4 regions of the Lentilactobacillus buchneri genome follow, and region 1 is predicted to be linked to each of the others. Evidence: predicted binding sites of a transcription regulator. Region 1 holds the regulator's gene; each other region holds the start of a gene.

Region 1 (8,091 bases):
GCCGGCTGACCCCTCCACATGATCATGTTATTTATCAAAAGCATCTTTCATCTTGTCAAAAAAATTACTACCGCCCTTGCCAGCAATGTTGTCACCACTGGCCTTGGCGAATGCTTCCAAGGCAATCTTTTGATTCTTATTAAGCGACTTGGGTGTAACCACATTAACGGTCACCCGCTCGTCGCCATTACCGTTACCACGAAGGCGAGGCGCACCCTTACCTTTGAGACGGAAAGTTGTCCCGGTCTGGGTTCCGGCTGGTACCTTTAACTCAACATCGCCATGAACCGTTTTGACTTTGATCTTGCCACCAAGTGCTGCTCTGGCAAAAGTGATGGGCTGGTCAACGTAGATTGTTGACCCATCACGCGTAAAGTCTTTGCTGGGTTTGACTCGGAAGACAATGTATAAGTCACCGTAAGGACCACCATTGTCCCCGGCTTCACCTTGGCCTTGAAGACGCATTTGCTGACCGTCATCAATTCCGGCTGGTACGTTGACTTCAAGTTCGTGACGCTCATCAGTTTTACCACTACCGCCACAGGTTGGGCACTTTTCCTTGATTTCTTTACCAGTCCCATGACAAACCGGGCAAACTTGACGGGATTGCATTCTGCCAAGTGGGGTGTTGGTCTCAGTGGTAACGTAACCACGGCCGCCACAGTTGGAACAAGTGACTGGTGAAGTACCAGGCTTGGCACCCGTCCCGCCACAAGTCTTACACTGGGCTTCACGGTTGTACTTGATCACGGTCTTCTTACCGAAAATGGCTTCCTCAAATTCAAGGGTCATCTGGTATTGAAGATCACGGCCCTGTTGGGGTGCGGACGGATCTGCCCGCTGTTGGCCGCCACCAAAGAACTGACTGAAAATGTCATCAAAACCAAATCCACCAGCGCTACCGCCAAAGTTACCAAAGCCCCCGCCTTGGCTACCGCCGCCAAAGCCGGCACCGGCACCATCAGCTGAACCGTATTGGTCATAGTTGGCGCGCTTTTGTGGGTCACTCAATGTCTCATATGCTTCATTGATTTCCTTAAATTTTGCTTCAGCATCCGGCGCTTTATTGATATCTGGATGCCACTTTTTAGAAAGCTTACGATAGGCGTGTTTGATTTCGTCATCGCTGGCGTCCTTGGAAACTCCAAGAATATCATAATAATCTTTTTCTGCCATTAGAAACTCCCATCCTCATTCAATTCATTAACCATGATAATATACCATATTTTAACAAAAAGCCAAAGCCAGCCGGCCTTGACTTCTCATTACAATATCTGATTATAAATTACTTTTTATCATCATCGTGAACTTCGTGGAAGTCGCCGTCAACGGTGCCGTCGTCACCTTTGCCGTCGGATTTGTCATCAGTTGAACCACCCTTGGCACCTTCGCCGGCAGCAGCACCGCCGTCTTTAGGAGCCTGTTGTTGATACAGCTTGACAGCCAAATCTTGAACAATCTTGTTCAAATCGTCCTTCTTAGACTTCATTTCGTCAACGTTATTGTCTTCCTTAGCTTTCTTGAGGGCATCACGTGCATCTTCAGCCTTCTTGATTTCGTCATCGGAAACCTTACCCTTGACGTCTTTGAGAGTCTTGTCAGTCTGGAAGATCAATTGGTCGACTTCGTTGTTCAAATCAGCTGATTCCTTACGTTGCTTATCAGCCTCTTCGTTTTCTTTAGCTTCCTTCATCATCTTTTGAATCTCTTCATCGGAAAGGCCTGATGAATCTTTGATGGTGATCTTCTGCTCTTTACCGGTTCCCTTATCCTTGGCAGAAACGTTCACAATGCCGTTCTTGTCAATATCAAACTTAACTTCGATTTGAGGAACCCCACGAGGAGCAGCCGGAATGTCAGTCAACTGGAATTGACCCAACGTCTTGTCGTCAGCAGCCATTGGACGTTCACCTTGAAGAACGTGAATGTCTACGGCAGGTTGGTTATCAGCAGCTGTTGAGAAGACTTGTGACTTGCTGGTAGGAATGGTCGTGTTGCGATCGATCAGCTTGGTGAAGACACCACCCATGGTTTCAATACCCAATGACAATGGGGTAACATCAAGCAAGACAACGTCTTTAACATCACCGGTGATCACACCACCTTGAACAGCGGCACCCAAAGCAACGGCTTCATCAGGGTTGATTGAGTGGTTTGAATCTTTACCAGTCCATGATTTGACGGCTTCTTGGACGGCAGGAATTCGAGTTGAACCACCGTTTAAGATCACTTGATCAATGTCTGAAGTACTTAATTTGGCATCTTTCAAGGCATTATCAAATGGGACCTTGGTCTTGGCAACCAAGTCGGCAGTCAATTCGTTAAACTTGGCACGAGTCAAGGTTGTTTGCAGATGCAATGGACCGTTGTCACCGGCCGAAATAAATGGCAAACTGATTTCTGATTCAGTAACACCAGAGAGATCCTTCTTGGCCTTTTCAGCGGCATCCTTCAAACGTTGCAAAGCCATCTTATCTTTGGATAAGTCAACGCCATTATCCTTCTTGAAACCGTCAACCAACCAGTCAATAATTCGTTGGTCAAAGTCATCACCACCAAGATGTGTATCACCATTGGTTGAGAGAACTTGGAAGACACCGTCACCCAATTCAAGGATGGAAACATCAAACGTCCCACCACCTAAATCGTAAACCAGAATCTTTTCATCTTTCTCCTGTTTGTCCAAACCATATGCCAATGCAGCGGCAGTTGGTTCGTTGATGATTCGCTTAACGTTTAAACCGGCAATTTTACCAGCATCTTTAGTCGCTTGACGCTGTGCATCATTGAAGTAGGCAGGAACAGTGATAACGGCATTTTCAACCTTGTCACCTAAATAATCTTCAGCAAAGTCCTTGATGTACTGTAAAATCATCGCAGAAATTTGTTGAGGGGTGTATTTCTTGCCTTCAATGTCAACAGTGTAACCTTGTTCACCCATGTGACTCTTGATTGAGCGAACCGTGTTAGGGTTGGTGATTTCTTGTCGCTTGGCAACTTCACCAACTTGTGGCTGACCATCTTTAAATGCAACAACTGATGGTGTCGTACGGGCACCTTCCGGGTTTGGAATAATTTTAGGCGCGCTGCCTTCAAGAACAGCAACGGCAGAGTTAGTAGTTCCTAAATCAATACCAATAATTTTATTACTTGCCATAAATAATCCTCTTTTTCTTTTAAAGTTTTATTTTGCTACAACAACCATCGCTGGTCGAAGCACTCGGTCCTTCAAACGATATCCGTCTTGGAGGACCTGAACAACCGTGTCAGCTGGATGATCATCATCTGCCGGCGCCGTTTGAACAGCCTGATCGAATTTGGGATCAAATGGTTTGTTCAACGCATCAATCACCTCAACGCCATTATCAGACAAAGCCTTGGTGAAATGCTCGTAAACCATTGAAACCCCCTGCTTAAGTTGCTTGCCGCTTTCGTCAGTGACATCAACTTTAAGTGCTCGCTGCAGGTTATCAACAATGGGCAGGATATCATGGGCCAGCTGCTGGCCGTCATACTTGATTAAATCAGCCTGTTCCTTCTTGGCATGGGTTTCAATATTTCGCATATCGGCTTCCGCACGAAGGAACTTATCTTCCATTGCATCAAGTTTCTTTTGTAAATCGACTACCGTTTGTTTCAACTTTTTAATATCATTTGCGTCTGGGCTTTTGGCCTGATCAGCCTTTTTTTCCGGCTTAGCTGCCTTTTTGGCTGCCTTGGCTGGTTGAGTTGATTGGTCCTGTGTTGGCCCACTTGGATTCTTCTTAACCGAATCATCTTTGTTTTCTGCCAAACAATCGCCTCCTTAAATTATTGATTATCGTCATCGTAGTAGCCAAGTAACTTCTTGGTCAATTCTTCCCGCAAAGCACCAACAATTCCGATGACCTTTGAGTAAGGCATTCTGGTTGGTCCAATGACTGCAATCACGCCATGACCATACTCTTTCAAATCATAAGTTCCTGTGATAATACTATAATCTTTTAACAGGTCGTTGCGCAGCTCGCCGCCAATTCTGACCTGAACATCTTTAGAGTTGGGATCAATAATCTTTGAAACCGAGTCCTCGGTGCCCAGTAAATTGTAGAGTGGCTTAAGCCGGTCAACATTTTGCCGTTCCGCAAACTTCAATAGATTCAGTTCACCATCAACGTGAACTTTATCTCGGCCCGCTTCGTCCAGCATGTCCCCGAAGATCTTCAAGAAGCCTTCGGGGGTCTGAATATATTTGGTCATCAACATTGGAATATCAAATTTTAACTTGTCCATGACATCCTTGAGCGGCTTGCCGACCAGTTCGCTGTTAATGATATTCACAATGGTTTCAAGTTGCTCGGACGAGACGTTGGCCAGCCTGAAAATCTTATCAATGACGTGACCTGTGTTGGTAACGATGATGGCCATTACCTGACGATCATCCAACTTGACCAACCGGAAACCGCCAAGTTTCAAGTTATCGCCAGACTCTGGATTAAAAGTCAGCGCCATGTAATTTGTCAAATCTGACAATACTTTGGCTGACTCCTGGACAATCTCGTCAATCCGATTGAACTCACTGTTAAAAGAAGTTTTGATTAAGTCTTCCGCACCTTCGTCCAGCGGGTCCGGCTGAACGAGGTTATCAACATAGTAACGATAACCTTCGATCGATGGAACCCGTCCGGAAGAAAAGTGAGTCTTCGTAATTAAGCCCTTTGATTCAAGTGCAGCCATATCATTTCTGACCGTCGCGGAACTAACGTGGGTCGGAAACTCCTCAGCCAATGCCTTGGAACCAACTGGCATTCCCGTTCTTGTGTAATCACGAATGATTATTTGAAGAATATCTTTTTGCCTATCCGTTAGCACCCAAATCACCTCTTTTTAGCACTCAATATAACCGAGTGCTAAGGCACATTTATAATTTAACAAACCGTCTGTTATAAGTCAAGGGAATATAGCCTTATTTTAGCATTATTTTGTGTAGAGTGCTAATAGTGCTAATTCAAGATCTCAGGATGCTGCTCTAAGTACTCACGGGTCGCAACTTTGTCTTTATCCAACTGATCAATTAAATCTTCAGGAGTCTGAAATTTGATCTCAGCTCTTAAGTATGAAAGCCAGTTCACGTTGACGACTTCACCATAGATGTTGCGGTCAAAATCCATCAAATTGATTTCCACCGTCATCGGATGAACATCCGAGAAGGTCACATTCTTGCCGATTGAAGCCATTCCCAAGTACTTTTTGTCGGCAATTTCGACGGTAACCACGTAGATTCCAATCGTTGGCAGCCATTGATATTCTGAGTGTTCAACGTTGGCAGTTGGATAGCCCAACAGTCGCCCCCGCTCCTCGCCGTGGACAATGACGCCACGGGTTTGAAATGGGCGCCCCAACAATTTGGTAACACTATCAACGTCACCTGAATCCAATTCAATCCGAATCCGGGTCGAACTGACCTTTTTATCATTAATGTCGACAGACGGCACTGTGATGACGTCAAAAGCCCCTTTAACAAATTTGGGGAAATTGGCCATCGTGGCCACTTTTTTATCACCATAGGTGTGATCAAAACCAGCCACGACTGCCACTGCATTGAACCGCTTGAGAAAGTTGTTGATAAATTCTTCCGGAGTTTGACTTTGAAAATCATACGAATAATTCACCAGAAAGACTTGGTCAACACCAAAATCTCTTAGCAGCTGCATTTTATAATCATTCAGCGTCAAATATCGCTGTTCATGGGGCGACATTTTTCGGTAGACAATTGCCGGATGATGATCGTATGTCAACACCGCCAACTTGGCACCGCGCTTTTCAGCCTCGGTTTTTGCCCGTTGTAAAACTGCTTGGTGACCTTTATGAAAGCCATCAAAAAATCCCATTGCAACGACAGTCGGGCCATCGACCTTAAAATCATCAGACAACGGATAGTGTAATCTTGAAATTTGCATTGTTAAAAACCACCTTCATTAAGCTAAAAACATTCTAAACGGTCTGTATTGACCGATTTGTTCATCCAATCGGTATAACGCTTTCACCTGTTGTTGATAATCTAATCGAACCACCGGCGCGTGGGTGGGACTGATTGATTGGTCCAAGAAGCCACCATGAGAAACGATTGACCAGCGGCTGTCGTCCAATTGATAACCGGGATATTCCGCCAGTGCTTCAGATAACGGATGAAGGACGATACTCAGGTCTTCCGCAGCAACGGCTTCTTTGACTTGAGCCAAAGTGGATGTCTGTGAAATATCAAAACCACCGCTTTTAATTCTGGTCAGATCAGACATGACAGACGGCAAGCCAACCCGTTTTCCAAAATCTACTGCCAGCGTTCTAACGTAAGTCCCCTTTGAACAGCCGACTTCAAAATAGATTGTCTGCGTGTGGGCAGCGTCATCATACGTTGCCGGCTTAATTTGCTTAAAATAATCAATATGAATCGGACGTGGATCCCGGTCAATGGTGATCCCCTTGCGCGCATATTCATAGAGCTTGTGGCCATTGACTTTGACGGCCGAATACATCGGCGGCGTCTGCAGAATGTCACCGGTCAATTGAGCCAGAGCGGCGTTAATCTGTTCATCCGTCAGCGGCGTTTTAACCGGCACCTGTTCAATCAAGTGACCGTCCAGATCCTCACTATCATAAGCAACTCCCAGGGTAATCGCACCGCGATATACTTTTCCGGACTGCATTAACAGTTCACTGATCTTGGTCGCCTGGCCGATACAAATTGGCAGCACCCCATCGACATTTGGATCCAAGGTGCCGGTATGGCCAACTTTTTTGGTGTGCAAAATTTTTCTTAACTTGCTGATGCAGTCGTGACTTGTCATGCCACGTTCTTTATATAGTGCAATTACGCCATCCATTCGAATTCTCCTAATTTTTTCATGTAAGAAAATTATATCACAAAAAAACTGCCCAGCCATTCAGGCGTGGGCAGTTGAGATGATTATTCACCATCTTGATTTAATTTATTAATTAATCGGTCAATCTTGTCACCATACTGAACTGATGTGTCCAGCTCGAACTTGATTTCCGGTGTTTTATAAATGCTTAACCGATGACCAAGTTCGCCGCGGATTAGTCCGCTGGCTTTTTCCAATCCCTTTGCAGTTGTTTCTTCGTCCTCTTTTTTATCGGACAAAATACTGTAATAAATGGTCGCCTGCTGGAGATCACCTGTGACTTCGACACCAGTTAAAGTGACGCCCTGAACTCGAGGATCGCGGACCCGCTTTAACAGAATGTCGTTAACTTCTTTTTGAATTTCCTGTTCTAATCGGCCAACCCGATAATGAGCCATCAAAACACCTCCAAATTACTTGACAGGCACTTGTTTCATGACATATGCCTCAATCACATCGCCGACTTTGATATCGTTATAATCTTTGATAGTTAAACCTAATTCAAAGCCTTGTTTAACTTCATTGACGTCATCTTTGAAGCGTTTCAAACTGTTTAATTCGCCGGTATAGACAACGACTCCGTCACGAATCAAACGAACTTTACTATTCTTCTGAACGACACCGTCAACCACCATACCACCAGCAATCGTTCCGACTTTAGAAGCCTTGAAGATGTCACGCACTTCAACCTCACCAGTAACTTGTTCAGTGTAGGTCGGAGCAAGCATCCCCTTCATTGCTGATTCAACTTCATCAATGGCGTTGTAAATAACTTGGTGAAGACGAATGTCAACGTGGTCGCTGTCAGCCTGTGACTTGGCTTGTGGTGTCGGTCGAACGTTGAAACCAATGATAATGGCGTTGCTGGCTTCGGCCAAGGCAACATCACTTTCATTAATCGCACCAACTCCGGAATGAATGATGTTGACCTTGACGCCTTCAACTTCAATCTTTTGCAGACTGTTAGCCAAAGCCTCAACTGAGCCTTGCACGTCAGCTTTGATTACGATGTCAACTTCCTTCATTTCGCCTTCTTTAAGCGAATCAAACAAGCTGTCCAAGGTAACCCGGGTGGTCTTTCGTCGTTCCTCAACTTGAGCTTCCTTGGCACGTTCTTCACCAACGGCACGAGCGGTCTTTTCATCATCAAAGACGACGTAACGATCGCCGGCTTCTGGTACTTCATTCAAAC
Region 2 (8,091 bases), 1.2 Mb from region 1:
TTACGTCAATTTGATAATTATAAAGGGTCAATTAAGTTTGGTGGCATTGATATCAAGCAATATAAGATGGACGCTTTAATTCCTGCAATCGGCTACGTGCCTCAAGATACGTTCCTGTTCTCACAAAGTATTCGGGAAAACATCCGCTTTGCCCGTCCTGACGCTACCCAAGCTGAAGTGGAACAAGCTGCCAAAAAAAGTGATTTGTATGACCAGATTCAAGCGATGCCAGATGGTTATGACACAGCTGTTGGTGAGGAAGGCATTTCACTTTCGGGTGGTCAACGTCAGCGGCTTTCAATTGCCCGCGCGCTGTTAATCAACCCGGAACTATTAATCTTGGATGATGCGTTATCTGCGGTTGATGCGGAAACGGAAACCCAAATTCTCGAAAATCTGCACGCTGAACGTTCCGATAAGACGACGATCATTTCTGCCCATCGGTTGAGTTCAGTGATGAATGCCGACGAAATTCTGGTGATCGATGACGGCAAAATTGTTGAGCGCGGCACTCACGATCAATTAATGACCCGCGGTGGTTGGTACCACGAAATGTTTGAGCGTCAGGAACTGGAAACCAAAGTGAAGGGAGGCAACAGCTGATGGCTGATTCATCAAAGCATCAATCTGCCTGGTCGAAATCCATTCCGGTTAAGCAGCAGATGCACATTATTGGGCGGCTGTTCAAGTACGCTGCTCCCTATAAATGGTATTTCTACTTTTCAGTCCTGTTTGCGATTGCGGTTGCCGTTGTCAATATTCTCTTGCCAAGAATCATTCAAACCTTTATGGACAGCCACTTGGTCGTTGGTCATCCTGATTTTGCGATGATGTGGTTCTTTGCCGGTTTGTACTTCTTTGGCATGTTGGCAAAGGCTGTGATGCAATTTACCCAGACCTATCTGTATGAAATGGGTGCTGAGTATATGCTCGAAAATACCAGACGGAAACTGTTTGCGAAACTGCACACCTTGGGGATGCGGTACTTTGACCAGACCCCCAGCGGCTCCATTCTTTCAAGGTTAACCAACGATACCATGGCCTTTGCAAACTTCTGGGCCCTGTTCAGTAGTTTGGTGGTTACCATTTCGGCCATGGTTTCCTCATTTGTCGCGATGTATTTGGCAGACGCCAAAATTGCCATGTGGCTGTTGGTGTTCATGCCGTTCTTGTTCGTGACAGTCTGGTACTATCAGCGATACAGTACCCGGGTCTACCGTCGGATGCGTGAACGGTTGAGCCTTTTGAACGCTAAATTAGCTGAAGGCATTACCGGGATCAGTGTGGTTCAGCAATTCCGCCAGGAAAAGCGGATCAATCACGAATTTAGTGATACCAATGACCAGTATTATAATACCCGCCGGGCGATGATTCGCATCAACTCGTTGTTGTTAAACCCAATCATTAACTTGTTCTACGCTTTGGGAACGGTGCTGGTATTAGGGATGTTTGGTATCCGTGGGCTGCATGGCTATGTGCCTGCCGGAATTATTTATGCGTTTGTGACTTATCTTTCCAACTTCTATAACCCAATGTCTGAAATGATGGATCGGCTAAGCGACTTCCAAGATGGGGTCGTTGCCGGCTCAAGAGTGCTGCGGATTATGGATGATCAGACCTACGAACCGAAGCAGCACGCGGATCCCGATGCCACGATTACCCGAGGAAAGATCGAATTCAAACATGTCACCTTTTCTTATGATGGCGAAAATGATGTCCTACATGATATTTCCTTTGTCGCCGAACCGGGACAAACCATTGCTCTAGTGGGTGAAACCGGAAGTGGGAAGACGTCAATGATTAACATCTTGATGCGCTTCTACGAATTTGGTGAAGGGGAAATTCTGATTGATGACCGTGATATTCGTGATTACACCATTCAAGAACTCCGCAAGAAAATGGGGTTGGTACTCCAGGAACCCTTCATGTTTTACGGAACCGTTGCCTCTAACATTCGAATGTTTAACCAAGAAGTCACCGATGAAGAAGTCCATGAAGCGGCTCGATTTGTTCAAGCCGATCAATTTATTGAAGACTTGCCTGATCAATACGACTCGAGAGTGATTGAGCGTGGTGCCAGTTATTCCAGTGGGCAACGGCAGTTGATTTCCTTTGCCCGGACTCTGGTGACTGATCCGAAGATTTTGATTCTGGATGAGGCAACCGCCAATATCGATACTGAGACCGAACAGATTATTCAAACCGGGTTGGCCAAGCTCCAAGAAGGGCGGACGACCATTGCGATTGCCCATCGCCTTTCGACCATCCAAAACGCCGACTTAATCTTAGTTCTGGAGGCCGGCCGGATTGTTGAACGGGGAACGAATGACGAGCTGTTGGAGAAACATGGTTTCTATTACGATATGATTCAACTTCAGAATTCCGCCCATTTGGATTAGGGTGGTTTGCGAATTTTGACTGAAAAAATGGTTGATAGCAAATTTTATTTTGCTATCAGCCATTTTTATATTACGGTATTAAATTATTGAATCTCAATATTGCCGCTGTCTTCATGACTGTCAGCAGCCTTTGGCAATGTAATGGTCAAGACACCATCATTGACTTGAGCTGAGATGTTGTCACGATCGACACCAGGCAGTTCGTAAGTTCTGGACATGACACCATGACTACGTTCACTGGCAACGACCCGGCCTTGTTCGTCCTTCTTCTCAGAATCACGTTCTTGGTCGATGCTCAATGCCAAGTCACCATGTTGATATGCCAGATGGATGTTCTTCTTATCAATACCTGGGACATCAACCTTCATGATGTAGTTCTTATCATTTTCGGTGATGTCAGTCTTTAGATCACCATTTACCATGTAGTCGTTGTCTGCATCAGTTGGACTGAAGAAACGACGTGCCAAAGTATCAAAGAAAGGATCCATTGCGAAACGGTTCATTAATTCATTTGCCATAATACCAATCTCCTTTGTTGATTATTAATAAGATTAATTAATAAGCGTCAAAGGTGGTGAAACGGGGTCTTGGAATCACGTTCCCCCAAAAGAAGCTTTACTGAAGTTTCAAAAGCTGACTACCTGAATCCCTAACCAACCACTCCAAAATATTCGTCAAAATTACTGAATATCAATGTTGCCGGTTTGATCTTCGCTTTCAGTGACTTTTGGTAATGTCACATTTAAAACACCATTGTCAATGTGGGCTGAAATGTTGTCGCGGTCAACACCAGGTAATTGATAGCTGCGTGACATAACGCCGTGACTGCGTTCGCTGGCAATTACCTTACCGTTTTCATCTTTTTGCTCAGATGAATGTTCCTGGTTAATATTAATTGAGAGAACGCCATCTTGATAGTTCAAGTGAATGTTGTTCTTATCGATGCCGGGAACATCAATCTTTAATGAATAGTCTTTATCGGTTTCGTTAATATCGGTCTTCAAGTTGCCGAAGTTCTCATAATCCTTGTCGAAATCAGAAGGGCTGAAGAAGCGGTGAGCCATTCGATCAAAGAACGGATCCAAATCGAAACGATTCATTAATTCATTTGCCATAATATCTATCTCCTTAATTTCAAAATGATTATTCAAGATAACGGGGAACAACACGTCACTTTTTTGTTCCTCCTTTACCTTTCAACTACTATGATAATCAGTTTTAAAATGAATGCCAGCATTTAGCACTCTAATGTTGAGAGTGCTAAAATTTTCTCTTGAATTGGTAATGTTTGCACCTAACAAAGCTCGCCTATGCGCGTTATCATTGGGATGTGCTATGCTGAAGTGAGAAATCAATGAGGCTGGGTGAATGATCATGAGCGATCGTTTTTTCAACAAAAATTTTATTTGGAAGATAATTTGGGTAGGCATTGGGACAATTCTGGTCTGCCTGTTATTTCTGTCGGTCGGATTTTCTACCCAACTCTCACCAGCATTAGTCGATCAAAATGACACCCCCACCCAGCAGGTCGATACAACGACTACGCCGGCGTACAGTCCGAAAACGAATTTCCACTGGTCAACCAAGACAGTTGCCTACTTTATTACTAAGCAGACGAACGGCCATTACCGAGATGTTTGGATGCGGGCAGTCAAAGCCTGGAATGCGGTCGGGGTCGTTGATCTGATACCAGCAGACAATGCGGATCGAGCTGACGTCATTCTCAGTGTCAAACAATCCTATCATGAAGGCGGCGGTACGGTTGAGAATATCGCCGGTGGGGTGGTTGGCTACACCAGCGAGGAATTTGGTCACGTGGACGGGATCCCGCTATTCGTCCATCAAAATAAAAGTTATTTGATTACTGATTCCCTGAAGCAAGCCCACTACGATTCTGTCAATGAACAAGCAAGCGTGGCGATGCATGAGCTGGGGCATGACTTGGGGTTGGAGCACAGTGACAGTCCCCATTCGATCATGCAGCAGGCGGCGCCGACTTATTTGGATAGTATTCCCGAAGTTGATGCCAAGCATTTGGCGCAGTTGTATGCTGGGGTGCCGCGGGGGTGAAAGTAGCCGTATTACCTATTATGGTAATGTTTACCATGCAAAAAAAAGAGCGGCTCAGAAAGTCGCTCCAATTAATAGAACTCTAAGTATTGAACTCACCACACTTACACTGCCAGCAATACCCCGACAGAGTAGTGAATGATCATGGTGATGATCCCAACAATAATATTTCGAATAATAGCTGTTTTAACCAAACCATTCCCCAATCGGGCACTTAGATAACCTGTCAGGCCAACCGAGAGGCAGACGGCCAGAATGGTTGCCGGCCACTGGAAGGCAACTGGTGTCAGCGTCATGGCACACAAGGGGAAGATACCACCGGCAGAGGCGGAAAAGAGTGATGAGAACGCTGCGTCCCAAGGATTCATGTAGTGTCCCAACTTGAGGCCGTATTTGACATTGACAATCGTTTCCAAAGGATTTTTGCTCATTAAGTCTTTGGCGATTTTGTCAGCAGTTTCTTTGGTGACACCCTGATCAACGTAATAATCGGACACTACGTTGAGCTGGTCTTGATAATTAGTCATCAGTAATGCTTTTTCTTTCGTCACCACAGATTGTTCAGTATCTTTTTGGGTACTAACAGACGCATATTCGCCTGATGCCATCGAAAAGGCACAGGCCAACAGGTCGGATAATCCGGCAATGAAGATCGTAAACTGATTAGTTGTCGCAACGGCAACACTGAACAGCACCCCAACAACGGTTAAGATGCCGTCGTTGGATCCCAACACGCCGGCCCGCAGGGTATTGAGCTTCTCATCCATTGTCTGACCATCTTTTTTCTTTTTGGAACGAACACTTACCATGTTCTTCGCCTCATTTCTCTAAAATATGATGTTCAAGATCCAATTAAAGTCCCAATTGTGTAGGTGACTAACATGGTCAAAATCCCGGAAATAATGTTTCGAATCATACCCCGGCCTTTGTTGGCGTTGCCTAATTGAGCGGCAGTGTAACCAGTGATCGCCAATGCAACTACGACGGCAATGAAGGTTGCCGGAATGCGAATGGTCTTTGGGAACAAAGTAATCGCTAAAAGTGGTAAAATTGACCCCGTCGGAAATGAAATCATCGAAGCGATTGCTGCTGATAATGGATTGGTATATTCACCAACGTTGAAGCCATATTTTTGACGAACCGTTGTCTTGACCGGATCTTTTGCCATCATTTCAGAAGTTGCTTGGGCCGCTAAATCGGCAGAAATGCCGTCACCCATCAGTTTGTGTTTGACGGTGTTGAATTCATTATCGTAAGCGGAACTTAAGGCCGCCTTTTGGAGACTGATGGCGTGTCGTTGAGAATCTTTTTGGGTATTAACAGACACCCACTCGCCCATGGCCATTGAGACGGTCCCGGCCAGCATCCCGGAAATACCGGAAATAAAAATTGCAAAATTATTTGATGTCGCCCCGGCAACACCGATAACGATTCCGGCAACCGAAACGATGCCGTCATTGGCCCCCATCACCGAAGCCCGCAGAACATTAATCTTTTGTGAAAGCGATCTTTTCTTCGCCATATGCTCACCTACTTCATAGTTTATAATCATTATTATCTAACAAAAATTATTTTAGTCCTTTATTGTTTAAAAGTAAATTAAAAGTATTGTGTTAGCTAACCACGTTATCATGTCGCTTGACACATATGCTGTGAAGAACCAATTTAGAATCACTATCAAATAATTAGCTATTAACTTTAAGAAGGAGATGCCACTCGTGACCAACCCGATTCTTGAACAATTAACTCAGCACCGTAGTATTCGTGAATTTGAAGATCAACCGTTGAGCCCGCACCAAGTCACTGAATTAGTGAATGCGGCCCAACATGCTTCAACCAGCACCTTTTCTCAACAGTATTCCATCGTCAGTGTAACTGATCCAGCCAAGCTCCACGCGATTGCCGAAGTCACTGGCCATCGTTGGATGGTAAATGGCGGTCACTATTTCGTGATGGTTGCAGATCAGTATCGAAATCTAAAGATTGCCAAAGCACATGGTATCGATCCATACATGTTGCATTCAACAGATAAATTTCTGGCAAGTGTCTTTGACACGGCGATTGCCACGGAAAACATCATGGTGGCCGCAGAAGGTATGGGACTCGGCGGCACCATTATGGGCAGTGTCTTGAACAATCCCAGAAAAATGATTGAATTATTAAATTTGCCTGAGATGACATTTCCCTTATTAGGGATTGCACTGGGGTATCCAAAAGACAAACCAGAATTGAAACCCAGGTTGCCAAAAGCATCAATGCATTTCGAAAACCAATATGATCTTGGTGCAAACTTTGACCAGGAACTCACCGATTATGATCAGCTAATTCGCGAGTATTATCAGTCTCGCAGCACCAATGGTCGATCGGAAACCTTCAGTCATCACATTGTTTCTGAACTCAGCGGGAATCGGAATCTGCGGTCGGATTTGTTTGCGATGATCCAAGCCCAAGGGCTGATGACTCACTAAACAATTATTAGTAAAAATAGTTGACTTTTGAGATGTTTAACATTACATTATTAGTTAATTGATTGACAGTCATTTGAATTTCACAATGTTGAAGAGAAGAGTACGTTGTTGGGCTGCACAAAGCGACCGCTGATAGTGAAAGAGCGGGCAGACAATGACCGAAAGTGCGCTCGGAGTTGTGGCATTTAATTAAAGATGCATTCGAAATGAGGCGTTTTGTTTTTGACAAGACGCAAAAAAGGGTGGAACCACGGTAATTCGTCCCTGATGATCAGCTGATGCTGGTTATCAGGGACGTTTTTGTGTTCAAATGACTGCAAAATAACTTGTGAGGAGATGATTGACAATGAGCAGCTGGGCCGTTATCCAACAGAGCTTACCGATGTTTGAGAAGGGGTTTCAACTCACCTTGTGGCTTTCTTTCGTCGGGATTATTGGATCCATTATTGTTGGCATAATTGTGAGCCTGCTTCAATATTTCAAAGTACCCGTTTTGCACCAAGTGGCATCGATTTACGTTGAAGTTTCGAGAAACACACCGTTATTGATTCAGCTATTTTTCCTGTATTACGCGTTTCCAGTGATCGGCATTAAGTTTGGTGCCGAGTTGTGTGGCATTATCGGATTGATATTTCTCGGCGGCAGTTACATGGCAGAAGGGTTTACCGGCGGCTTCAACGGCGTTTCCAAAGGTCAGTTGGAGTCTGGTAAGGCAATCGGGTTGAGTCGCTGGCAGCTTGCCAGATACATTGTTTTCCCACAAGGATTCTCACTGAGCGTTCCGGCAATGGCCGCCAATGTCATCTTTTTGATCAAGGAGACTTCGATCTTTACGGTGATTGCCATTCCGGAATTGACTAACACTGCGTTGGATTTAATTGGGATGTATTACCGGTCCAACGAGTATCTATTGGTCTTGGTTGTTGGCTATGCGATTATTTTAATTCCACTATCAATCATTTTGACTTTACTAGAAAAGAGGGTTCGCTATGGATCATTCGGGAATTAGTGTTTTATTCGAAGGAACCAATTTTGAGCGGTTGCTCGGCGGCCTCTGGGTAACGGTTAAAATTGCGGCAGTGGCTTTGATTGTCGGCCTCATCTTGGGAATTATCCTGGGTGTTTTGAGGACCTTTAAGAATCGGCCATTGCGA
Region 3 (8,091 bases), 420 kb from region 1:
GAATTGTGCCGTCGAATTGATTGAGGGCTTTTTCCAACACTTCTCGGCTGTCGATATCCAAGTGATTGGTGGGCTCATCCAACATTAAAAAGTTGTTGTGCTGCATCGCCAACTTGGTTAGGAGCAACCGGGCCTTTTCACCGCCGGACAGATCATGGACCATCTTGCTCACGTCGTCACCGGAGAAAAGGAAGCTCCCTAGAATGCTTCTAATATCGCCTTCCGGGGTCGTTGGGTGATCATCCCATAGTTCCTCAAGAACGGTTTTAGAGGCATGTAGTGAGGCTTGTTCCTGGTCGTAGTAACCGGTATCGACGCCAGTACCAAACTGCGCCTTGCCCTTTAAAAATGGAATGATGCCCAAGATGCTTTTTAAGAGCGTCGATTTGCCGACACCGTTTGGACCAACAATTGCGATCGCTTGGTGACGTTTAACGTCCAGATTAACCGGCTCACAAAGAACCGTGCTGTAGCCAACCGCTGCGTTGGTAACATTCAGGACGTTATTGCCGCTTTTGGATTTTGGTGAAAATGAGAAGCGGGCAGTTTTTGAATCAGCCGTCGGTTTTTGCAGCTTATCCATTTTTTCGAGTTGTTTTCGGCGGGCCTGCGCCTGTTTGGTGGTCGATGCTCGAACGATATTTTTGTCAACGAAGGTCTGCAGTTTTTGAATCTTAGCCTGCTGCTTGTCATATTCTTTCCATTCTTGTTCAATCAACTGGTCTTTTTTCTTGGTGTAGTCCGTGTAATTACCAGTGAAGTGGTGGAGGGTACCTTGTGACATCTCGTAAACCTCAGTGACAATTCTGTCTAGGAAGTAACGGTCATGTGAAATGATCAGAAGGGCACCACTATAGTTTTGAATATAACCTTCCAGCCAAGTGATCGTTTCCACATCCAAATGGTTGGTTGGTTCATCTAATATTAATAATTCGGGCTTTTCCAGTAACAATTTGGCCAAGGCAAGTTGAGTCTTCTGGCCGCCTGACAATTCATTAATTGGCCGATCGTAGTCAGCTTCCCCGAATCCAAATCCGTGGAGAACACCACGAATTTCAGCGTCGTACCCATAACCATTGTGCTGTTCAAAGTCGGCACGGATATTGTCATATTGTGAGGAAATCGTTTCATATTCTTCGGTGTTGGCGTCAACGCCCAAAGAACCCATTTGTTTTTCCAGAGCGTGAAGCTTTGCTTCCTGCTCTTTTAGACTGGCAAAGACCGATGCCATTTCAGCATAAATGCTTTTGTCTGAATTGAGTCCGGTATCCTGGGCCAAATAGCCAATCGACAGATTCTTTTTAGTGCTGATTTGGCCGCCGTCGACAGATTGTTCGCCGATGATCATTTTAACCAGTGTCGACTTGCCGGCACCGTTACGGCCAACCAGTGCGACACGGCTTTTTTCTTGAATGGCCAAATTAACTTTTGAGAAAATAGTTTCGCCATTGAATCGTTTGGTTAGATCTTGTGCTTGTAAGATTATCAAGTGTTTGGCCACCTTTCATTTTGTAACTACCAACAATCAATTTTATCATAATTTACACGATTTCAGGAATTATTTGTAAGTAATATTTGAAATATATTTCACAAGATGTCATCTTATGGTAGAATGAGATGTAAATAGGAATTCACAAAGTTCTTTTAACTAAAATGACAAATAGGAGGAAATTTTCTTGACAGCTGAAAATATTCCACGCGCAACCGCTAAACGATTGCCGATATATTACCGATACTTAAATATTTTACACGATACAGGAAAGCAACGAATTTCATCAACGGAATTGGCCGAGGCGGTGCAGGTGGATTCAGCAACCATTCGTCGTGACTTTTCCTATTTTGGTGCTTTGGGCAAGCGGGGTTATGGATACGATGTTGATAACCTGCTTTCGTTTTTCAAAACGATCTTGAATCAAGAGCATCTGACCAACGTGGCTTTGATCGGAGTCGGCAATTTGGGCCATGCGCTCTTGAACTTTAATTTTCACAAAGACGGCAACGTTCGAATCTCTGCTGCTTTTGATACCGACGACAAGATTGTGAACACAATTGAAGACGGTGTTCCTGTCTACCCGATTGAGGAACTTTCACATCAACTGCATGATCAACAGATCAAAGTCATCATTTTGACCGTGCCCTCAAAAGTCGCTCAGTCCATCGCGGACGATGCTGTCGCCGGCGGGGTAAAGGGTGTCTTGAACTTTACGCCAATTCGGCTTCAGGTTCCTGAAGATGTCCTGGTTCAAAATGTTGACTTAACTAATGAATTGCAAACTTTGATTTATTTCATCGAAAACTTTGGCAAGTAAAATATCGAACAAATTAATGAAGAAAAGACCGGTGATCCTGAAAACGCCGGTCTTTTCTTATGCGCTCATTTACCGTCGGCAAGGCAATCTGCAGATAAATTCACCAAGAAATGCGCAGAAATCCTTGCAATTGGTCTGAAAAAATAATATATTATACACAGTGATTAGCACTTTTATCATGTGAGTGCTAATGTTGCTAAAAATTGTTGCAAACGGAGGGACTAACGTGTTAAAACCATTAGGAGATCGCGTAATTATCGAAACTGAAAAAGAAGAAGAAAAGTCGGTTGGCGGTATCGTTCTTGCTGACAATGCAAAAAAGAAGCCGCAAGCCGGTACAGTTGTTGCCGTGGGTGATGGCCGTGTACTTGATAATGGTACCAAGGTTGCACCTGTTGTAAAAAAGGGCGACAAGGTTATGTTTGATAAGTACGCCGGAACCGAGATTGAGGATAACGATCAAACTTATCTCGTTCTTCATGAAAAAGACATCGTCGCAATTGTCGAATAATTATATTTTAACAAGATAATTGCTAATAAGTGAATCATTTGAATCATTCAATGAATCAATAATCAAAAATATTTTTTTGAGGTGAAATTTGAAATGGCTAAACAAGTAAAGTTTTCTGAAGATGCCCGTAGCGCAATGCTCAAGGGTGTTGATAAATTAGCAGATACGGTTAAGGCAACGATTGGACCTAAAGGCCGCAACGTTGTTTTGGAACAAAGTGCCGGTACACCGACAATTACCAATGATGGTGTTACCATCGCCAAATCAATTGAATTACCGGATCATTTTGAAAACATGGGTGCCAAATTGGTTTCTGAAGTTGCTTCAAAGACCAATGACGTTGCTGGTGACGGAACAACCACTGCCACAGTTTTAACTCAAGCAATTGTCAATGAAGGTATGAAGAACGTCACTGCCGGTGCCAACCCAGTTGGAATTCGTCGTGGTATTGAAAAGGCTACTAAAGCCGCTGTTGATGCCCTTCACAAAATGTCGCATGATGTTAAGACCAAAGATGATATTGCTCAAATTGCTTCAATTTCATCTGCCAACACCGAAGTTGGTAAATTGATTGCCGATGCAATGGAAAAAGTTGGTCATGATGGTGTTATTACCATTGAAGAGTCACGTGGTGTTGATACCAGCTTGGACGTCGTTGAAGGAATGCAATTTGATCGCGGCTACATGTCACAATACATGGTTACCGACAATGACAAGATGGAAGCCAACTTGGACAATCCTTACATTTTGGTAACTGATAAGAAGATCACCAACATTCAAGACATTTTGCCATTACTGCAAAAGATTGTTGAACAAGGTCGTTCACTCTTGATCATTGCTGATGACATTGGCGGTGAAGCTCTGCCAACTCTTGTATTGAACAAGATGAGAGGAACATTCAACGTCGTTGCTGTTAAGGCACCTGGATTTGGTGACCGTCGTAAGGATCAACTCCAAGATATCGCCATTTTGACCGGTGCAACCTTGATTACCGATGACCTTGGTTTGAACTTGAAGGATGCAACCCTTGAACAACTTGGTCAAGCTAACAAAGTTAACGTTACCAAGGATTCAACCACGATTGTCGACGGTTCCGGTTCAAACGATGAAATTGCCAACCGAGTTGCTGAAATTAAGACCCAAATCGAAAAGACGACTTCAGACTTTGACCGTGACAAGTTAAAGGAACGTCTTGCCAAGTTATCAGGTGGAGTTGCCGTGGTTCGTGTCGGTGCCGCTACCGAAACTGAATTGAAAGAAAAGAAGTATCGCATTGAAGATGCCTTGAATGCGACCCGTGCTGCCGTTGAAGAAGGATTCGTTCCTGGTGGTGGAACTGCCTTGATTAACGTCATCCCAGAAATTGCCAAGTTGGATGCCGAAGCTGGCGGTGATGAAGAGACTGGTATTCGCATTGTTCTTCGTGCCCTTGAAGAACCTGTTCGTCAAATCGCTGAAAATGCCGGTGTTGAAGGCTCAGTGATTGTTGAAAAGCTCAAGGACGAAAAGCCTGGAATTGGCTACAATGCTGCCAATGGTAAATTTGAAGATATGATCAGTGACGGAATCGTTGATCCTACCAAAGTTACCCGTTCAGCACTTCAAAATGCTGCTTCTGTTTCAGCCTTGTTGTTGACCACCGAAGCTGTTGTTGCTGATGAGCCTAAGAAAGACGCACCAGCTGCTCCAATGCCACAACCTGGTATGGGTATGTAATGAAGCGTTAAATCGTTGATTTGAATGAAAGTATTGTACAATAAGCATCGATTCCAAATCGGGATTGGTGCTTATTTTGTGCTTGCGAATTAATCAATTCAATATTAAAGTAGTTAGCATGTGGCTTAGATCATATTTTGACTCTGAGTGCACAGCTGACGGATATTTTAGCTTGTCTGGATGGTGATTTGCTGTGAGCCCATTCAGACATACATATCAAGACTTGTTTTTAGTTGTCAGAAGGACTATCATTTTATGGTTCACAAGAATGGTAGATTATTAAATAAAGGAGTAACTATTTATGTGGCGCTATCTCAAACGGCTCCTTATTGGAAAGCCATTAAAGACCACTGATGAGGGTGGTCAATCTTTAACCAAATTTAAAGCACTGGCTTTACTATCATCCGATGCGCTCTCGTCAGTTGCATATGGTACTGAGCAGATTACGACCATTTTAATTACGCTGTCTGCAGCTGCATTGATGTATCAAATTTGGGTTGCAGCCCTCGTTTTGGTTCTGTTGGCTGCCATTACCTTGTCGTACCAGCAAATTATCCATGCTTATCCCTCTGGGGGCGGGGCTTACGTGGTTGCCAGCACCAACTGGGGTGAGCAGGCCGGCCTGATTGCCGGCGGCTCTTTGCTGGTCGATTATATGCTGACCGTGGCCGTATCAACAACTTCAGCGACTGAAGCCATTACATCAGCTATTCCGTCATTATATTCACATGGGGTGTTGATTTCCTGTTTGATCGTTGTGGGCATTATGCTCCTCAACCTTCGAGGAATCCGCGAATCTGCTTCGTTTTTGACGTTGCCAGTGTATTTGTTCATCATCATGATTATCGCGATGATCATTTATGGCGGTTATAACATTGTAACCGGCAACATCGAATATCATGCGGCTGCTCATATTGGGGCACCTGTTGAAGGCATGACTTTGGTCCTGTTCTTCCGGGCCTTCTCATCTGGATCATCTTCATTGACCGGTGTTGAAGCGATCAGTAATGCCGTCCCTAATTTTAACAAACCCAAGAGTAAAAATGCTGCGGCGACCTTAGCCATCATGGCGACCATCTTGGCCTGCTTCTTTGGCGGGATTACCTTCCTGAGTTACTACATGGGCATTATGCCAAACAGCCACGAAACAGTCCTTTCACAAATTGGTGAAACTGTTTTCGGCCATGGCATTGTCTACTATATCCTCCAATTATCAACTGCCATGATTTTGGCGGTTGCTGCCAACACTGGATTCTCAGCATTTCCAATTTTGGCTTATAACTTGGCTAAAGACAAGTTCTTACCTCATGCCTATCTCGACAAAGGGGATCGGTTGGGGTACTCTAACGGCATTATTTCCTTAGCCGTTGGTGCGATTGTCTTAATTCAAATCTTTGGTGGCCGGACCAATTCACTGATTCCATTGTATGCCGTAGGTGTGTTCATTCCATTTACGTTGTCACAGTCCGGAATGATTATCCATTGGCGGAGAAATCGGGGCAAGAATTGGCAGCTGAAGTCGGTTATCAACTTCGTTGGCGCCTTTATTTCACTGACGTTGGTTACCTGCCTGTTTTTACTAAGATTTCCAAATGTTTGGCCTTATTTGATTGTTATGCCGATTCTTTTGAGGATTTTCTACAAGATCAATCATCATTACAAGCGGGTTGCCGAACAGCTGCGGGTGGTTGAAGAGAATACTGAAATTGCGACAACTCACCATTTTGACGGTTCGACTGTCATTGTCCTGGTAAGCGGGGTCACTCGGGTGACTGCCAATGCTATCAGTTATGCCCAATCGATTGGTGATTATGTCATCGCAATGCACGTTTCTTTTGACTCCAACCCTGAGAAGGAACACAAGACGTCTGAGCAGTTCAAGAAAGATTTCCCGGATGTCCGATTCGTTGATATTCATTCATCCTATCGGTCCATTGCTCAACCAACCTTACGTTTCTGTGATGTCATTGCCAAGCGGGCAGCTGATCGAAACTATTCGACCACTGTCCTGGTACCACAATTTGTGCCAAGACATCGTTGGGAAAATGTCCTGCATAACCAGACTAGTTTGAGATTAAGAGCAATTTTAAATTCACGACAAAATATTATTATTTCCACTTATAACTACCATCTGCGTGAGTAGTTAAATGAAACGATACAGGCCATCCATTAGACAATAACGGATGGCCTGTTTTAGTGTGTTTTTAACCGCCTCGTTCCGGTTTCACCAGGATTGTGGGCAATTATCTTGAAAGACACGAAACGTGCTTAGGGGAGGGATAATTGGGTTTGAGTAGTCGCCTAACTTCGAGAAAAATATGTAAATAAAAAGATCGCCCAAATGGACGATCTTTTGATCTCGCAAGGAATTAGTGAGCGATTCCCATGAAGTTGGCAAATGTTGGAACAACGATTGTAAAAGGCACCCGTAAAATGTAGGAAAACGGCAGGTTAGAACTGTTGGTTTTCCTACATTTTTTGTATCATGAATCACATCAGAGTGTAGGAGGAATTTGATGTGAGACGTGATTTAAGAGAAGGAGTGACGATTTACGTGACTGAAAATATTAAGCCTAACTTCGCCGAGATTGCCCGGCAATATAATGTTGATTATCGAACCGTTAAGAAAGCCTATGAGGAAGTCAAAGCTGGACTTAAGGGCCGACCAAGTGGTCGACCGAAACGGCCAAGTTTACTGGATCCATTCAAGCAAACCATCGATTCAAAGCTTGAACTAAATTGTTCGGCTGCTTCAATTTTTAAATTTATCCAGAAGAAGGGCTTTACCGGCAGCTATACCCTCGTGAAAGATTATTGTCGCCAAACCCGCCGAGAACGAGTTAAGAAAGCTACCATTCGGATTGAACATTCCCCTGGTCTCTCTGCTCAAGTTGACTGGAAAGAAGAAATGGCCCTAGTGAGCAGCGAGGGTGAGCTGTTTAAATTCAATATTTTCTTGTATGTATTGCCTTATTCAAAACTCAAATATATGACACTAACCTTTGATCGGAGCCAAGATACCCTCTTTTTTTGCTTACACGACGCTTTCCTTCATACCGGAGGTATTCCGACGGAAATCTGGTTTGATAATATGAAAACCGTTGTGGATCATACAAAATCCCAGTTTGGCCACGCTGTCTTTAACGAACGGTTCCACGAATTCTGTAAAGATGCCGGTTTCACACCAATTGCTTGTCGACCATTCAGACCACAAACTAAAGGTGCAGTTGAAGCCCTTGCTCGCACGGTTGAACGTTTACGGCCATACAATACTGAATTTGCTGATGGAACTGAGCTAATCGAACTAGTTCATATGCTCCGAGATGATCTAAATCATGAAACTTCGCAGGCCACGGACGAAGTCCCGTACCTGAAATGGTTAGACGAAGAAAAAGAGTACCTTCATCGCGTTCCAGTTAATCTCCTTGAACCATACTTCGAAGAAAACATTACCCGTGTCGTTTCGAAGGAGGCCATGATCAATTTCCGCAAATGTAAGTACTCAGTAGATCCGCGATACATTGGTTGTACGGTTGCTGTTGAAATCTCCAATGA
Region 4 (8,091 bases), 1.1 Mb from region 1:
ACAAGTTTAGGTTGGAACGCAAATCAATCTGCGGTTTCTCTATGATTTCTAATGAAATGTGGTATTCTTAATAATTAAATGAACAGTTGAGGTGATTAATTTGACAGAACAATATCCACAGGCACTGACAATTGCGGGCTCTGACAGCGATGGCAGTGCCGGCATGCAGGCTGATTTACATACATTTTTTAGACGGCACATCTACGGAACGGCCGTTATGACCGCCGCGGTGGCAGGAAATAGTTACGGGATTCATGATTCGGTAACCCTGCCGACATCTTTTATTGACCAGGAATTTAAAGATTTGGCCGACGATTACCATGTTCGGGCAAGCAAAACCGGGATGCTGGCCGACACAGAGTTGATTCGCACCGTCATCAAGAACTATCAAAAATACGATTTCGGCCCATTGGTGGTTGATCCGGTGATTACCACCAAGCATGGTAACATGCTCTTGGAACAAAGCGCCTACCAGACGCTTCGCGATGAGCTGATCCCGCTGGCAACCGTCATCACTCCCAACTTCTTTGAAGCCCAAAAATTGGCTGAAATGGACATCGACACTCAGGATGACATGGTCACTGCAGCCCAGAAACTAAAGGATCTGGGTGCCGCCAACATCATGATCAAAGGCAGCCACCACAAACCCGGCCAAAAAGAAGTGTCCGATTATGTCCTCCTCGAATCCGGGAAAAGTTTCTGGCTGACTGGTGACTTCTTCGATACTGACCGTAAAAACGGGACCGGCGACAGTTTGTCCGCATGTATCGCTGCCGAATTAGCCCGTGGTAACGACGTCGAAACTGCTGTTCGCATTGCTAAAAAGTTTGTTGACGTGGCAATTGAAAATAAGATCCAAGTTGGCCACAAATTTGGGCCGATTAACCACTGGGCACCGGGATATCCCGATCCTGAACAATCAAACAATTCCTAATAGCGACCTCCATTATCGGATAGGTCGCATCATAACCAGATCGGCAGAAAGGCCTGGGCAAAACTAACGATTTTGCTCAGGCCTTTTTACTATCTTAATATTACCTAGCCGAATAGTGGGAAGCTAAGCACTTGTTTTACCACACTGTTCTGTTACCCAATATGTCTTTCAAACTTTTTGAATCCAAATAACTTGTCGATTCGGCCAAAGTATTCTTCTGGGATTTCCAAATCAACCGCCTTCAAATTATTTTCAAGTTGGCTGGGCTTGCTGGCACCAGTAATCAAGCTACTGATTCGTGGATCACGCATTGTCCAAGCTAAAGCGAAGGTCGCCAAATCAGTGTCCAACTCATTTGCCATCTTAATCAGTTCTTCAACCTTATCTAAATTGTCATCCGTTAACAGCGCTTGGATTTGATCTTGATAAGTTGCTCGTGATCCGGCTGGAATCTTGTGGCCCTTACGATACTTGCCAGTCAGCAACCCTTGGGAAAGCGGCGAAAATGGGACGATCCCCAAGCCAAGTTTTTCGCAGACATCCATCAGTTCATGCTCAATGTAGCGATCAAACATGTTATATTGCGGCTGAACCACAGACATCGGGTGCAAGCCCAACTTTTGAATCACTAATTGTGCTTCCAAAATTTGTATTGGGCGCCACTCACTGACACCGTAATAGAGAATCTTGCCTTGGTCGACGAGATCACTCAAAGCAGTTAAAGTTTCTGCCAATGGTGTGTTGGGATCAAATCGGTGGCAGAAGTACAGATCCAGGTAATCAGTCTGGAGATTCGTCAACGACTGATCAATCGATTCCATAATATGTTTGCGCGAAAGCCCACGGTCGTTGACTCCGGGACCTGTCGGAAAGTAAACCTTACTTGAAAGAACGATTTCTTTTCGTGGAAATTCTTTGAGTGCCTTGCCTAAAAACCATTCGGCTGCCCCACCACTGTATGCGTCAGCGCAATCAAAAAAGTTGATGCCTTTGCTATAAGCCAGTTTCAAACTCTGATCGGCCAAATCCTGCTTGGCTGAATCACTCACGTCGGTCATCCAGCTGCCTAAAGCCAATTCACTGACTTTGAGGCCTTGTTTACCTAAATTGCGGTATTTCATTTTGTTTCCTCTCCTCATTTTGATTTGTTAGTTTATATCTTGAGTTTAGCGCTTCGAGTGTACTTGAAGTAAAGGACATTTAGTCAAAAAAATCGTTTTGGGCGCTGTTACTTTGCTGAGTTGTGCTACCCAGGCAGGCCTGGTCCTGTAACTTCGGGGGTTGTTTGACTGTTATCTTTAGGGATTTTCACTGTTACTTTGTTGAATTGTGCTACGCAGGCCAGACTCCTCCGCTTAGATAAATAGGACCCTTTGATGCAAGACCAGCATCAAAGGGTCCTATTCACCTAATGCTCGGAGTCTAACCGGCCTGGTGCGCACACTGTTTTTTGCACCGCGATCAACCCGAGTCTTGTCGCACACTAATCCCTGAACAACTCCATATTCTGCAAATAAGTCATCTCATCAGTCGAAATCCGCGTTTGCAGCTTTTCTGCCAAAGCGGCATCAATTTTTCCGGTCGTCAAAGAGTTTTGAATCAGCTCATACTCGCTATGGAACGCCCGCATGAACATCTGGTAGACAATGTCCATATCAACATCCTGGCCATTAATTCGCCGATGCCTGGTTCGATAGAATCGCTTGACCATGTTGGTCTCGACACCATTTTCGCCCTGCTTGGTCTTCAAAAAGTCCATGACCGCGTTAAATCCGGCTTCCTCAATTGGGAGGATATTTTCACCATGCTTTTCAAATTGCTCGCGCCAATAGACTTCTTCCAAAGCCACTGGAGCGGTTAAAAACGCCTCTTGAGCACGGTTCAGATCCTTATACAGTCTACCAACATGCAGACTAAACCTAATTCTCAATAAGACATTTTTCCAAATCTTCTCATCCGCAGAAAAATTATTCAAGTTCAAAAATTTTGTATAATACGTCAGCTCATCCTGAGAAATTTTACCGTCATCAAACATCTTCTGAACGGTCTTCAGCTCCACTTGGTGGCTCTCACTCATCAACTGCCTACGCAAATGGAAATTCGGCGTGCTGTCCAAGACCAACTGCTGCTGAAGCGAATCAATGACCACCTGTGCCTCGGCTGGGTGCTCCTTTTCTTTCAGCAGGTCACTAATTGCGGCTTGAATCATCCGTTTAACCCAACGATACCGAGGCTGCTGCCGATCTTGACTCGGTAAAATGATTGGAACAAAAATCGTCGGCATAATAAGACTGGTTAAGATAACCACCGCAGCGACAAAAATCATGATGCCCCGGAACTCAAACGGCTGGCCATTAACCGTGTTAGGCATCGAGAAAGCCAGTGAGAGGGTAATTGTCCCGTTCGCTCCGCTAAGTGCCATGACGAGGCTGTCACGCCACTCATGGTTCGATTTAACACGACGCTTGAGCATATATCTGCTCCAAACCAGTCTCAAGGTTCCTTTTACCGCATAAACGCCAATCCCAATCAGAATTAACTTCAAAATATTCAGATCAGGATTTGGAGATTGGTGAAGTGCCTGAATAACTTCCGGCAACGACAGGCCCAGCAGCACGAACACAATCCCGGATAATGCTCCGGAAACGACTTCCCAGACGTTGCTGGTAACCAGCTGCATCCGCGATGAAGTTAACCGTAATTTGTCACGTTCAGATCCCTGAACCAGCCCGGCGGCGACAACCGCCAAGATGCCTGACAATGCTAATTTTTCTGCCAGCAAATACACTAAAAATGGAGACATCAATTGGATCAACACCATGATAATCGGCGTATCGTCGTTATAACGAATCAAAAACAGCCGGGCACTGACAATCGCAACTCCGATCAGGCTCCCAAATAACAAGCCGCCTAAAAATTCCCAGAGAAACATCGCAACGGCCAGTTTTAACGAAAAGGTCCCCGAGACAAAGGCAGTCAGCGACAAGTCAAACAGCACAATGCCGGCCGCGTCGTTAAACAGCGACTCGTGCTGCAAGATCCCTGCCTGCTCTTCAGCAATCGGATTGGCCTCAAAAATCGAATTAACCGCTGAAGCATCAGTTGGCGTGACAATCGCCAGCAATGCAAAGCATAGCGTTAGCGGCAGGATGGTCATGACGGCGTGTAGGCCTGAGCCGACCACCAAAACGGTGACCAGTACCAGCCCAACTGCCAGCGACAAAATGTTGGTGATCGACCGGCCAATCCAAAACCGTGAACTGTTTTGAGCCTCATTAAACAGCATCGGCGCGATAATTGCCAAGGCAAACGTCGACGGGTCCAAATGGAAATTGCGGTATACCGGCAGAACCGCCAGCAGAATCCCCAGCAAAATCAGGAAAAATGGCAGCGGAATAAACGAGACGTGTCGCGCGAGAATATTAGCAAATACGACCGCAGCCAAAATGATGGTCAGTAGTAGTACCATGTCCATTACATTCACCCCTCCGCTTCAATATCGATTCTAGTTTATCACTGATTGGACAAAAAAAGCCGTGTCGACACTTGGACACGGCTTACAGATGAAAGGCAGATATATTTCTATTTAACCTACCACTTATCCGGGCTCCAAATCCGCCCGTCCAACTCATCTTGTGATTGCTGCGCTCGCTTTTCCTGCTCCTTAGCCAACGCAATAGCTGCTTGATAAATCGATTTATTAACAAATGATTGGTCAGCTTCCTTTAGTTGGGTCAGCTGTTGAACCAACCAATCCGTTGTATCACTCATCCCTATTCCTCCTGATCGCGAATCATTTTCACGTCTTGTTTTAAACTTTCAACATTATTTTGTTGGTCTTCAATGGAGTTGATCACCAAATCAATGGCCTGCTGAAGGTCCGCTGACTTATCTGATTTGGTATCCTGCAGCCGAGCGACCAGCCACTGTTCGCGGTTGGCCAAACTCAACGGCATCTCGGCACTCAAGTATTCCAGATAGTCGACCAGCAACTTCTCTTTTTGGGCCGGATCCAAATAACCAAATTGATTAACAACAAACGGCTTTAGGTAGGTCATCCCTGCTTTATTAGCAAACGCCTGAAATGGGCGCAGCAGTTCGGAAACGGTAAACTGCTCCGGGCCCCCGGCTTGGAAGTCGGCCTCGGCATCCCCCAATGAGACGACGATTCCCAATTCTTTCGTCTTTAAGGATCGTTTGGCAACGATATAGTTTCTGGTGAAAACATCGTCCATGAATCGTTTTAAGCTCGCCGGGGATGAGTACCAGTACATTGGAAATTGAAAAACAATCCGGTCAAAATCCCGCAGTGCATTTTGTTCCTTCTCGATGTCGATTGTCCCGGTTGCTGTATATAATTCATCAATCACCTGGTATTTCACGTCGTCCAGGGAATAAAAGCTGGTTTTAAGAAATTGTTGCGTTCCCGAATCCTCAAATTGAGGATGGGAAATTAAGATCAATGTTTTCATTGTTATCCTACGCCTTTCATAAGCCTTTTTCATTTCGTTTCCACTTAAAATCATCTATATTAAGATTGTAAACCAAATCATAATCAAAGGAGAGTTAAACTATGGCAATTTATAACGTTCATACTACCTTAAGAGACATTGGAGCTCAAACAATTAACACTGCGGGGGTCCATCAGTTTGTGGCAGACGAGCCCACCAAATTCCGTGGCACCGATGCCGGCCCCAACCCGGTTCAATACTTGCTGGGCGCTGTGGGTGCCTGTCTGGGTGCCAGCGCCGCATCATTGGTTCACCGCCCCGGTTCCAATATTAAAGTGGAAGAATTTGAAGTCGAAGTTACCGGCGAAACAGAACGTTTTGCCGACAAGTCTTCACGGGTCAAAAGTATTCATGTGAAATTGACCTGCCACACCAACTTGGATAAGGAAGGCAACGATCGATTCATCGAGGATACCATTCATCTGTGCACCGTCCACAATACTTTGAAAGATTCCGTGGAATTTACCTTTGAGATTACGGATTAATTTCGATTTAATTGAAGAATAACATTACTGATACCGTTAGCACTTCATATTATGGAGTGCTAATTTTATTTTCTACAATTTAGTAAATTGTCTTGCGAACATTGGTGTACAAGCGTTTCTGGCAATTAAATTTTTGTGTTAATTGTTTGACCTCATTACCAATATATGATACTATATAGTTGTTCGAAAGGGGAATGGATGTTCGCCCTCGAACATTTTCAACAAATACAGGAAATCATTTAGAATATGGGGGTATTGCCTATGAATAACGATATTTTTGGAACTAATGGTTTTGACGATATTTTCAACGACCCGTTCTTTAGGAACGCAATGTCAGATTCCAACGGCCGTCAACAGTCACGTCAACAACCCATTCAAGTTCAAGAACGCAGACCTCAACAGAAGAAAACTTTGTTAGATGAATATGGAACAGATTTAACCAAAATGGCCAAAGATGGCAAGTTGGACCCAGTCATCGGCCGTGATAAAGAGATTGAACAAATGGAAGAAGTTCTCAGCCGTCGTACCAAGAACAATCCAGTTCTGATCGGAGATGCCGGTGTTGGTAAGACTGCGGTTGTCGAAGGTTTGGCACAAAAGATTGTCGCCGGCGATGTGTCTGAGAAACTCCTCAACAAGAAGATCATCTCGATTGATGTTGTCTCACTTGTTCAAGGAACTGGAATCCGTGGCCAATTTGAGGAACGGATGAAGAAGTTAATCGATGACGTTTCAAAGGATAAGAATGTAATTCTGTTTATCGATGAAATCCATCAAATTATTGGAGCCGGCTCAACTGGTGAAGGTGACAAGATGGATGCCGGAAACATTTTGAAGCCGAAGTTGGCACGTGGCGACTTCCAGTTAATTGGTGCCACGACCAGTAATGAGTACCGGGACATTGAAAAAGACCAGGCCCTTGCTCGTCGATTCCAGCCAATCATGGTGAATGAACCAAGTGAACAAGATACGTTAACCATTATCAAAGGCTTGGCACCGAAATATGAGAAGTTCCACCACGTTCAATACACTGCTGATGCTTTGAAGGCCGCTGTCAGCTTGAGTAACCGCTACATTCAAGACCGAATGAATCCTGACAAGGCCATCGACTTAATTGACCAAGCCGGAGCAAAAGTTGCCATGGGCTCATCGCTCACGAAAGACAAGTCCACCCTGCAGCAAGAAGCAGAACAGCTTGAAAAGGATAAAAACGCAGCTTCCAAGAAAGAAGATTTCGAGCAGGCTGCCAAGTTACGTGACAAGCTGGACAAGGTTCAAGATCAAATCAAGAACATCGACAGCGGTACCAAAGTCACAACACCAAAGGTTACCCCTGAAGTGATTCAATCAGTTGTTGAACGGATCACTGGAGTCCCGGTAACCGACGTCAACAAGAATGAAGTCAACCAGTTGAACAATTTGGATAAAGACCTGAAGAAAGAAGTCATCGGCCAAGACAAAGCCCTGGATGCAATTTCCGCTGCCATTCGTCGTAGCCGGGTTGGCTTTACTGAAGGTAACCGACCAATTGGCAGTTTCTTGTTTGTCGGCCCTACCGGAGTTGGTAAGACGCAAACCGCTAAGGCGCTGGCCAAAGAATTGTTTGGCACGACAAAAGCCATGTTCAGGTATGATATGTCAGAATACATGGACAAAATCAGTGCCAGCAAGTTAATCGGTTCAGCCCCTGGTTATGTTGGCTATGAAGAAGGCGGCCGTCTGACCGAGCAAGTTCGTCGTCATCCATACAGCCTGATTTTGATGGATGAAATCGAAAAGGCACACCCAGACGTCTTGAATCTGTTGTTACAAATTTTGGACGATGGTCGTTTGTCGGACGCCCAAGGTCGAACAGTTGACTTCAGCAACACCGTGATTATCATGACCAGTAATGCCGGTCAAGGTGAAGCCGATAACAAACAAAATGTCATCGACCGATTGAAGCCATACTTCAAGCTTGAGTTCTTGAACCGAATTGATGATATTATTCAATTCAACTCATTAACCAAGCCTGATCTGTTGAAGATTCTCGATTTGATGCTCAACGATTTGAACCAATTAGTCGACAAGTCACGTGGGATCCACTTCAGCGTCACTGCCGACGCCAAGAACAAGTTGGTCGACATGGGTTACAGTAAAGAACTTGGTGCTCGTCCAATGC

What was found. Region 1 encodes HrcA, which represses chaperone genes, less so after heat shock. Its sites were predicted from a motif close to TTAGCACTCNNNNNNNNNGAGTGCTAA; they were not measured.
Region 2: a site for HrcA is predicted at 3,637-3,663, ahead of KE627_RS04980 (Hsp20/alpha crystallin family protein). Genes of this name have one in related genera too.
Region 3: a site for HrcA is predicted at 2,474-2,500, ahead of groES (co-chaperone GroES). Genes of this name have one in related genera too.
Region 4: a site for HrcA is predicted at 5,967-5,993, ahead of KE627_RS04400 (ATP-dependent Clp protease ATP-binding subunit). Genes of this name have one in related genera too.

What each region holds. Positions count from the first base shown of each region.
Region 1 covers NZ_CP073066.1:2,296,739-2,304,829, reverse strand. Annotated here, with positions in the region: gene dnaJ (molecular chaperone DnaJ) at 28-1,176, opposite strand; gene dnaK (molecular chaperone DnaK) at 1,286-3,157, opposite strand; gene grpE (nucleotide exchange factor GrpE) at 3,185-3,793, opposite strand; gene hrcA (heat-inducible transcriptional repressor HrcA) at 3,811-4,854, opposite strand; gene ribF (riboflavin biosynthesis protein RibF) at 4,980-5,936, opposite strand; gene truB (tRNA pseudouridine(55) synthase TruB) at 5,955-6,860, opposite strand; gene rbfA (30S ribosome-binding factor RbfA) at 6,944-7,297, opposite strand; gene infB (translation initiation factor IF-2) at 7,313-8,091, opposite strand, start outside.
Region 2 covers NZ_CP073066.1:1,017,748-1,025,838, reverse strand. Annotated here, with positions in the region: gene KE627_RS04995 (ABC transporter ATP-binding protein) at 1-603, shown strand, start outside; gene KE627_RS04990 (ABC transporter ATP-binding protein) at 603-2,399, shown strand; gene KE627_RS04985 (Hsp20/alpha crystallin family protein) at 2,483-2,917, opposite strand; gene KE627_RS04980 (Hsp20/alpha crystallin family protein) at 3,080-3,514, opposite strand; gene KE627_RS04975 (matrixin family metalloprotease) at 3,774-4,469, shown strand; gene KE627_RS04970 (VIT1/CCC1 transporter family protein) at 4,574-5,278, opposite strand; gene KE627_RS04965 (VIT1/CCC1 transporter family protein) at 5,311-5,991, opposite strand; gene KE627_RS04960 (NADPH-dependent oxidoreductase) at 6,188-6,937, shown strand; gene KE627_RS04955 (amino acid ABC transporter permease) at 7,284-7,946, shown strand; gene KE627_RS04950 (amino acid ABC transporter permease) at 7,927-8,091, shown strand, end outside.
Region 3 covers NZ_CP073066.1:208,090-216,180, reverse strand. Annotated here, with positions in the region: gene KE627_RS01130 (ABC-F family ATP-binding cassette domain-containing protein) at 1-1,489, opposite strand, end outside; gene KE627_RS01125 (redox-sensing transcriptional repressor Rex) at 1,677-2,309, shown strand; gene groES (co-chaperone GroES) at 2,536-2,820, shown strand; gene groL (chaperonin GroEL) at 2,914-4,536, shown strand; gene KE627_RS01110 (APC family permease) at 4,838-6,679, shown strand; gene istA (IS21 family transposase) at 7,055-8,091, shown strand, end outside.
Region 4 covers NZ_CP073066.1:886,643-894,733, forward strand. Annotated here, with positions in the region: gene thiD (bifunctional hydroxymethylpyrimidine kinase/phosphomethylpyrimidine kinase) at 101-934, shown strand; gene KE627_RS04375 (aldo/keto reductase family protein) at 1,087-2,055, opposite strand; gene KE627_RS04380 (cation:proton antiporter) at 2,418-4,409, opposite strand; gene KE627_RS04385 (hypothetical protein) at 4,526-4,705, opposite strand; gene KE627_RS04390 (NAD(P)H-dependent oxidoreductase) at 4,708-5,406, opposite strand; gene KE627_RS04395 (OsmC family protein) at 5,508-5,930, shown strand; gene KE627_RS04400 (ATP-dependent Clp protease ATP-binding subunit) at 6,192-8,091, shown strand, end outside.